2 regions of the Yersinia alsatica genome follow, and region 1 is predicted to be linked to the other one. Evidence: predicted binding sites of a transcription regulator. Region 1 holds the regulator's gene; the other holds the start of a gene.

Region 1 (4,528 bases):
AGTTACAGCTAATATGTCAACTAAACATCCGGTTATAGCCGTTACCGGCTCAAGTGGCGCAGGGACGACAACCACCAGCCTGGCGTTTCGCAAGATTTTTCAGCAATTGAATATCCGCGCGGCGCAAATTGAAGGTGACAGCTTCCATCGCTACACCCGCCCCGAAATGGATGCCGCTATCCGTAAGGCCCGGGATCAAGGTCGGCATATTAGCTATTTTGGCCCAGAGGCCAATGATTTTGGTCAGTTAGAAGAGAGTGTTTCGCAATATGGCGCGTTGGGTACCGGACGCTCACGTAAGTATTTGCACACCTATGATGAAGCGGTGCCCTATAACCAGATTCCCGGCACTTTCACCCCGTGGGAGGCCCTGCCAGAACCCACCGACGTGCTGTTTTATGAAGGTCTGCACGGCGGTGTCGTGACCGAGCATCATGATGTGGCGAAACATGTGGATTTACTGGTCGGCGTGGTGCCAATAGTCAATCTGGAGTGGATTCAAAAACTGGTGCGGGATACTGGCGAACGTGGTCATTCTCGTGAGGCGGTGATGGATTCGGTGGTGCGCTCCATGGACGACTATATCAATTACATTACGCCCCAATTCTCGCGTACCCATATTAACTTCCAGCGCGTGCCCACTGTCGACACTTCCAACCCTTTTGCCGCCAAAGCAATCCCATCGCTGGATGAAAGCTTCGTTGTTATTCATTTTAGAGGCTTGGATCAAATCGATTTCCCTTACTTGCTGGCAATGCTGCAAGGGTCGTTTATATCAAATATCAATACGTTGGTGGTGCCCGGCGGCAAGATGGGGCTGGCAATGGAGCTGATCATGGCTCCGCTGGTTCAGCAACTGTTGGAAGGTAAGAAAATTATTTAATCTTCTACGTACTTGAAGTGGCAACCAATATCTCCGCAGCTTCAAGTACGTAGAGTTTGCTTACGCGATTTCGCGGATTTCAAAACTGTGGGTAATCTTGGCCGCTTTCCCCAACATCAAAGAAACCGAGCAATATTTTTCAGCTGACAGCTCAACCGCCCGCTCAACAATTTTGTCGGTCAAACCTTTGCCACTGACAATAAAGTGCAGGTTGATTTGCGTAAACAAGCGCGGAGCCTCTTCCCGGCGCTGTGAAGTTAACGTCACTTCGCAATCGCGCACATCGTTACGCCCTTTTTGCAAAATAGACACGACATCAATGGCACTACAGCCGCCTGCTGACATTAATAGCATTTCCATTGGGCTTGGTGCTTTGTCTCCGGCATTACCATCCATCAAAACTTGATGACCTGATGCGGATTCACCCAAAAATGTCAGTCCTTCAACCCACTTTACACGTGCCTGCATAACTCTTGCTCCCGGTTAAATTTTCTGATTCAGACTACCCTTTCATTTACAAACTGGCAATGTAACCCGATGTTCATCATGCTGAAGCGATACAACACAAGACAGTAGCTTCATCCTGTGCTACAAACAGAACCGAAAGTGTTGTTTCTAGAATTAAATGGGGTAGTGATCAATACTCAGTGAAGGGTTTCTATCCGGTACGTATCTTGGCTATACCTTTCGGCAGTTGAGCAAATTAATATGCTAAGAGAAAGTGTATTTTATAAGCACGCCGTGCAGGGAACTCTGAGCCCTGTTAAGTTAGGCAGCGATAACAACAGAGGATAACAGCGAATGGTTCTCGGCAAGCCACAAACAGACCCGACTCTCGAATGGTTCCTGTCTCATTGCCATATCCACAAATATCCATCGAAGAGTACGCTAATTCACCAAGGTGAAAAGGCCGAAACGCTTTACTACATCGTGAAAGGCTCCGTTGCGGTGCTTATCAAAGATGAAGAAGGTAAAGAGATGATTCTCTCCTATCTAAACCAAGGGGATTTCATCGGCGAGCTTGGATTATTTGAAGAAGGCCAAGAACGTAGTGCCTGGGTCAGAGCAAAAACCGCCTGTGAAGTGGCTGAAATTTCTTACAAAAAATTCCGTCAGCTGATTCAGGTAAATCCAGATATCTTGATGCGCCTGTCTTCACAAATGGCGAGCCGCCTACAAATTACATCAGAGAAAGTGGGTAACCTCGCCTTCCTTGATGTAACTGGGCGCATTGCACAAACGCTGCTTAATCTGGCAAAACAACCTGATGCCATGACCCACCCAGATGGGATGCAGATTAAAATTACCCGCCAGGAAATTGGTCAAATAGTTGGCTGCTCCCGCGAAACTGTGGGGCGCATACTAAAAATGCTGGAAGATCAAAACCTGATCTCCGCACACGGTAAAACGATTGTCGTTTACGGCACCCGTTAATTCCCCATAAACCAGTGCCGATTACCCTCGGCACTGGTTTTCTTCGCTTGTGTGATTAATAAATTTCTGGGGCCTACATGAAGTGGCAACGGCTTATTTATCATCCTGAAGTTAACTATGCACTCCGCCAAACATTGGTTCTCTGCCTGCCCGCAGCATTGGGCTTTGCCATTGGCGATTTGCGGCTGGGATTAATGTTCTCCCTGATACCCGCATGCTGCAATATTGCCGCGCTAGATACTCCACACCAACATTTTTTCCGACGCCTGATTATTGGCGGCACCATTTTTACCCTGAGTAGCTTCCTAACCCAGCAGTTGCTGATGTGGGATATTCCGTTACCTTGGGTGATGTTGGGGTTGGCGCTCACTCTCGGAGTCTCTGGTGCTATTAGCCCGCTCAATGGCCGCATGTTACCTGCCGCACTGATCGCCGCCATATTCAGCCTCAGCATGGTAGGGCGCGCACCTATTTGGCAGGCACCATTGATGTGTGCGGTGGGGACCCTCTGGTACGGTGGTTTTACCTGGATCTGGTTCCGGCTCTGTAAAGACCAACCCATCCGCGAGCCTCTGAGCCAGCTTTATCGTTTACTGGCTGATTATTGCGATGCTAAATACAGTTTGTTTGACCAGCATCTTGAGCCAGAAAAAGCCATGCCGCCATTGCTCGACAGGCAACAAGCTATAATGGATAAAATTAATCAGCTTTATCAACAATTTAACTTGTTATCGAATGCCACTAAAACTGAGCAAAAGCGGCTAGTGGGCTTGTTCCAGATGGCACTCGATTTGCAGGAGCACATTACTGCGGCACTCAATCAGCCAGAAAAAGTGCAAGAGCTGATTGACCAGAGCCCGATAATTACGGTGCTTCACCGCAATATGGATAATATCTCGGCCCAGATGCGCACCATTGCCGACGATATTCTCTACCACCACCGCGCGAAAGAACATTTCAGTGCTGGCGATGCACTCGTCGAACTCGAAGAAATTGCCCAACAGCATCCAGACAATTCGGTTGCGCAATTCTGCTATTACCACATCAGCCATGTTACCCAGATCCTGAGTGACCGCCGTCCGCAATATGACCGCGACTTGATGGCCAGTCAGTTATCCCAACCTCTCTGGCCAGCATTCGTCAGCTATTTATCGTTTAAATCCAGTCCATTGCGCGATGCCGCCCGCATGGGGGTGACGTTGGCCGCAGGGAGCTACATCGGTACTCTGATCCACTTACCTAAACCTTACTGGATCTTACTCACCGTGATGCTGGTCACGCAAAACGGGTATAACGCCACCAAGATACGTATTCATCACCGTGCCATGGGGACTTTAATTGGGCTGATATTGGCGGCGGGTTTATTGCACTTACAGATGCCGGAAGGGACGACATTGAGCATTATGTTGCTCATCACTTTGCTCGCCAGTCTGGTACAGCGCAAAAACTACGGTTTATCCGTAATCGGCAGAACGATTACTGCGGTGTATATCTTGCAGTTATTGACCGGCGAAGGGGCTGACTTCTTAGTTCCGCGTTTGCTCGACACCTTGATAGGCTGTGCTTTGGCCTTTGCCAGCGCCCTGTGGTTGTGGCCTCAGTGGCAAAGCGGCCTGCTGCGTAAAAATGCCCATCAGGCATTGGAGAAATACCAGAAAATCCTACAATTGTTGCTGACCCCTGACCCGAATATTGGGCAACTGGCCTATGAACGGCTTCAGGTCAATAAAGCCAGTAATGCGGTGCTAAGTTCACTGAACCAGGCCATGCAAGAACCGGGATTTAACTCCAAATACTTGGCTGATATGCGGCTTTGGGCCACTCATAGCGAACTTGTTGTCGGACATATCAATGAAATGACGATCCTGACGCGAGAACATCCGTTAACAGAAGCAACCACCACGGCTGAACATGGTCATAGCCAGATGAGCATTAAACAGGCGCAGGATTACTTGCAGTTATGTGAGATTGCCATTCAGCAATGTCAGCAGCGGCTGGAGTCGGATAACAGTGAGGGGAATAACGATTTTGTCCAAATGCCCGATGTCGATGCTGATACCCAACTCTCTGAGCTGGAACGTAATTTACGTCGAATCTTGTCGCACCTCAGTGTGATGCACACGGTTTCATCGTTGGCCTGGCAGCAACAGCCCCACCACGGTATTTGGCGCAGCCGGAAGTTATAAGATTCTAAAGAGTTAATCAGGTTTA
Region 2 (4,528 bases), 420 kb from region 1:
CGAATTTCTTCTTCGCTCAGTGGCTGACCGTCGCGTTTTTTACGGATAATTTCTTGTGCCAGAAACAAGGCATCCCCCTGCTTGACGTCAATATGGAAAAAGCTGCACTGCGGCAACCTAGCCCGCAGTGCATCTGCTCAGTGCAATCACTGTGAAAACGATTAGTAGCCGCTGGTTTTGCTGTCGCTTTGATGACCCAGTGTTGTCAACAAGCTGCCTAACAGACTGGAGGCACCAAAACGGAAATGGCAAGCATCAGCCCAGCCTTCACCCATCAGTTTATCGGCCAGTTGCAAGAACTGTGCGGCATCTTCAGCGGTGCGTACGCCCCCCGCCGGTTTGAAGCCGACGGTTTTCTCCACACCTAAGTCACGAATAGTGCGCATCATGATGTCGGCACTTTCCAGCGTGGCATTGACCGGCACTTTACCGGTAGAGGTTTTAATGAAATCAGCCCCCGCTTTGATAGCAATCTCGGAAGCCTGACGAATTAAATGTTCTTGTTTTAATTCACCCGATTCAATAATCACTTTCAATAACACATTCGCGGCAGCGCAGGCTTCTTTGCACACTTTCACTAATTCGAAGCCCACTTTATCGTTACCAGCCATTAAGGCGCGATAAGGGAAAACCACATCCACTTCGTCGGCACCATAAGCAATCGCCGCACGGGTTTCAGCCAGTGCAATAGCAATATCATCATTGCCATGTGGGAAGTTGGTCACCGTTGCAATACGGATCTCAGGTGTCCCCTGCTCACGTAATGTCTTACGAGCAATAGGAATAAAGCGAGGATAAATACAGACTGCCGCAGTATTGCCAGCAGGACTTTTAGCCTGATGACACAAAGCGATGACTTTATCGTCGGTATCATCGTCATTCAGGGTAGTTAAATCCATTAAACTCAGCGCGCGTTTGGCATAATCATTCAGATTCGCGCAGGCGGTTAAATCGGTCATAAAACTCTCCAACACTTTTCAGCTTCGGCACATTGCCAAAACTGAGCATTTATTTATGAGCGGGCAAAGAGACCGGCTTGGTCTCTCTGGTAATTAAGCTCAATACGTTGGCGAGCGGACTTGGTTCCTTGAAGATAGCCCCACGGATAACACCCTGGGTAGCAATTGAGATCCATCTCACCGCACTAACTCATAACTCTATTTGAACACGTTACACAGCCATGAGATGTGTTCAGATTCACACTAATCAATAGTAACTTGTAACGAGACTAAATTATATGTGATTAAAGTCACAAAATAACCTGATTTATGCCCTACTGACAATAAATGCCCACTCGCATCAAGAATAGCTTATAGGCAGGAATCCACCTGATTATTGGCATGAGCCACAAGACAATTAGGCGTTAGTCGCGCCGATAGTTTGGGGCGGGCAGCGCACCAGAACCGCAGCATACACACAGTATGTGACGGTGATGAGCACTGCCCAACGTCCCTACTTATTAATGAATAATATCCAGTAAATTAGTCTAATCAGAGAGCCAAGAAGAAGCCGGCAATAGTGGCGCTCATCAAATTCGATAATGTCCCTGCGGCCACCGCTTTCAGACCAAAGCGCGCGATGTCATGGCGCCGACCAGGCGCCATACTGCCGAGTCCACCCAACAAAATGGCAACAGACGACAAGTTGGCAAAGCCACACAATGCGAAGGAGATTATGGCTTTAGAATGTTCAGATAGCACCTGCAAACCAGCCGCTCTAACTAGCTCTTCGGACTGGAGATACTGACCGAAGTTCATAAATGCCACAAATTCGTTCACGATGATTTTCTGGCCGATAAAGGAACCTGCCACCATCGCCTCACTCCATGGAATGCCGATCAGATAAGCAATAGGTGAGAACACCCAGCCCAGAATCAGTTCCATCGAGAGTTGTGGGTAATCGAACCAGCCGCCAATACCACCCAGAATACCATTGAGCAATGCAATCAATGCGATAAAGGCTAATAACATCGCCCCGACATTCAACGCCAGTTGCATACCGGACGCCGCGCCAGATGCCGCTGCATCAATAACGTTAGCCGGGCGCTCATCTTCAGCAATCAGAGTGGTAGCATCGACGGTATCATGGGTTTTTTCAGTCTCTGGCACCATCAATTTAGCGAACAGTAACCCACCGGGTGCCGCCATAAAGGAAGCCGCAATCAGGTACTCCAGCGGTACGCCCATCTGCGCATAACCGGCCAATACTGAACCGGCAACCGAGGCTAAACCACCACACATGACAGCGAACAATTCAGATTGGGTCATGGTAGCGATATAAGGACGCACCACCAATGGAGCCTCTGTTTGCCCAACAAAGATATTGGCAGTTGCAGAGAGGGATTCGGTACGCGATGTCCCCAACAGCTTTTGCAGCCCGCCGCCTAATACCCGAATAACCAGCTGCATCACGCCGAGGTAATATAAAACGGCAATTAATGAAGAGAAAAATACGATGACGGGCAAGACTCGCAGCGCAAATACAAAACCACCGCCGCCAAAGACTTCAAACATTTTGTCGGAAACTAAACCGCCAAACATAAATGAAATACCGTCATTACCATAAGCAATAACGTTCGCTACCCCTTGAGACATACCACCCAGAATACGACGGCCAATTGGCACATATAATACCAGTGCGCCAACCCCCACCTGGAGAATAAAGGCCCCAGCCACAGTGCGGATATTGATCGCCCTAAAATTACTGGAAAGAAGTACGGCTATTAATATCAGTACTGCCATCCCGACTAAACTCATGAGCATGTCGATAATCCTGTTAATGATTTATATTTAAATAATGTTTGTGGGGGGGATTATACCGGCATGATCTCGCTATCAAACAATCTCTGTCACAAATAAACACAACTGGAAGCAACTGTAAGACAGTTAATGTGATGGCAGTCACATTAAAGCGAGAGGCAAAGTGGAAGCAAGCTAACTATTAGCCTGTTTTGTATATTGTGGCTTAGGATCTACGAGGTGAATTTCTTGACCGGAGGTAGTCGGAATAAGCGCTGGCTATTTTCTAATAACTGAGCCGCAATCTCCTGTGGCGCTTCAGGACGTAATTCGCAGAGTACATCAAACACATTTGCCGCCCGCTCAGGCCGATTGGGTTGGCCCTGAAAACCGGCAAGTGGCATATCTGGAGCATCTGTTTCGAGTAATAATGCTGATAACGGCAATGTCGCCATCACATTTCGGGTTTTCTGCGCCCGCTGATAAGTGATGGTTCCACCCACGCCGATGTAATAACCCAAGCGAATGAATGCCTGCGCTTGCGCTAAACTCCCGGCAAAACCATGTACCACGCCGGTGCGTGGCAACGCGGCTTTACGCAATGCGGCGGCCAGTTGATCGTGTGAGCGGCGTGAATGCAATATAACTGGCAGGTCATGTTGCCTAGCGAGCTTCAATTGGGCGTGCAATAAAGCAAGTTGGCGTGATAGCTGCGGCTCATCCATATAGAGATCCAGACCAATCTCCCCCACAGCAATCAGTTTGTCAGTTTTATCCGCCAACGATGCGGCCAATATGGCTAAGTCAGCGGTTTGATGTTGCGCAATATAGAGCGGATGCAGGCCAAGTGCGGCAAAGAGCTGCGGATAATTTGCCGCCAAATCAACAATGCGAGGAAAGTAATCGGCACTGACCGCTGGCACAATAATTTGCCGGACATTCGCCTGTGCCGCACGCGCTAAACTGGCAGTTTCCGCGCCACTGAATGGCGGGAAATCAAAATGACAATGCGTATCAACAAAATAGAGTGAGTCGGAAAAACACGGCATCTGCCCACAAGTCTGTACCATTATGCCGTATCGCCTTTAGTTTTCTCCGCCCCCGCAGGCAAGATAATCTCTCCTGGCAGCGATTTCTTTTTGCCCCGTGTCGATGCCGGAATAATCAGCCCGCTGTCTGCCACAGTCATCTGAGGGGGAAGGTGACTTTCCGCAGCCTTTACTGCATCAACCGGTGTGATGATATCTGGCGATTGATTGATATCAAAAGAAGAATCATCGGCATCAATTAAGTCGGCCATATCGTCTGGCTGATTAATATCTTGTGGTTGGATCAATCGGCGAGAGAGAGAAATTGTGCTTTTCTCACCTCTGATATCAGAGAGTTCCAACGAATCCTTTGGCAGTAACCAGTGACCGACCGTTGCCAGGAAATAGCGGCCACAACGGCGACCTAGATGATAATCACGATTTAGTGCCGCAACCCGGCTACCCAACGCATTACTGGCGAGGGGCTTAGGAGGGAAAATTTCGAAAATACGTAGATCACCCGGTGGCTTCTCAATAAATTGCTGAATGCGATGATAGCTCTGCTCATGTTGCTGCATAATGCGCACCAGTTGCTGCAAGCTACTTTCACTCAGCCAGTGTTCCATCCGCTTCATCCATTGCGGCGTATAATAAGCCTGAGAAGGAACAGTGCGGATAACCACAATGGTATCCGCTCCACGTCGATAAGCTTCTTCGACGGGAATAGCGTCACTGATACCGCCATCTTGATAACTTACGCCA

The links. Region 1 encodes CRP, which controls carbon source genes, mostly activating them, when cyclic AMP is high. Its sites were predicted from a motif close to ATGTGANNNNNNTCACAT; they were not measured.
Positions count from the first base shown of each region.
Region 2: the regulator CRP is predicted to act here: its motif matches at 2,889-2,906, upstream of N0H69_RS03110 (NupC/NupG family nucleoside CNT transporter).

Region 1 covers NZ_CP104006.1:273,555-278,082, reverse strand. The annotation lists gene N0H69_RS01105 (phosphoribulokinase) at 14-883, shown strand; gene N0H69_RS01100 (OsmC family protein) at 944-1,351, opposite strand; gene crp (cAMP-activated global transcriptional regulator CRP) at 1,685-2,317, shown strand; gene N0H69_RS01090 (YccS/YhfK family putative transporter) at 2,395-4,503, shown strand.
Region 2 covers NZ_CP104006.1:695,989-700,516, reverse strand. The annotation lists gene deoA (thymidine phosphorylase) at 1-68, opposite strand, end outside; gene deoC (deoxyribose-phosphate aldolase) at 162-959, opposite strand; gene N0H69_RS03110 (NupC/NupG family nucleoside CNT transporter) at 1,491-2,762, opposite strand; gene N0H69_RS03105 (TatD family hydrolase) at 2,972-3,808, opposite strand; gene N0H69_RS03100 (patatin-like phospholipase family protein) at 3,808-4,528, opposite strand, start outside.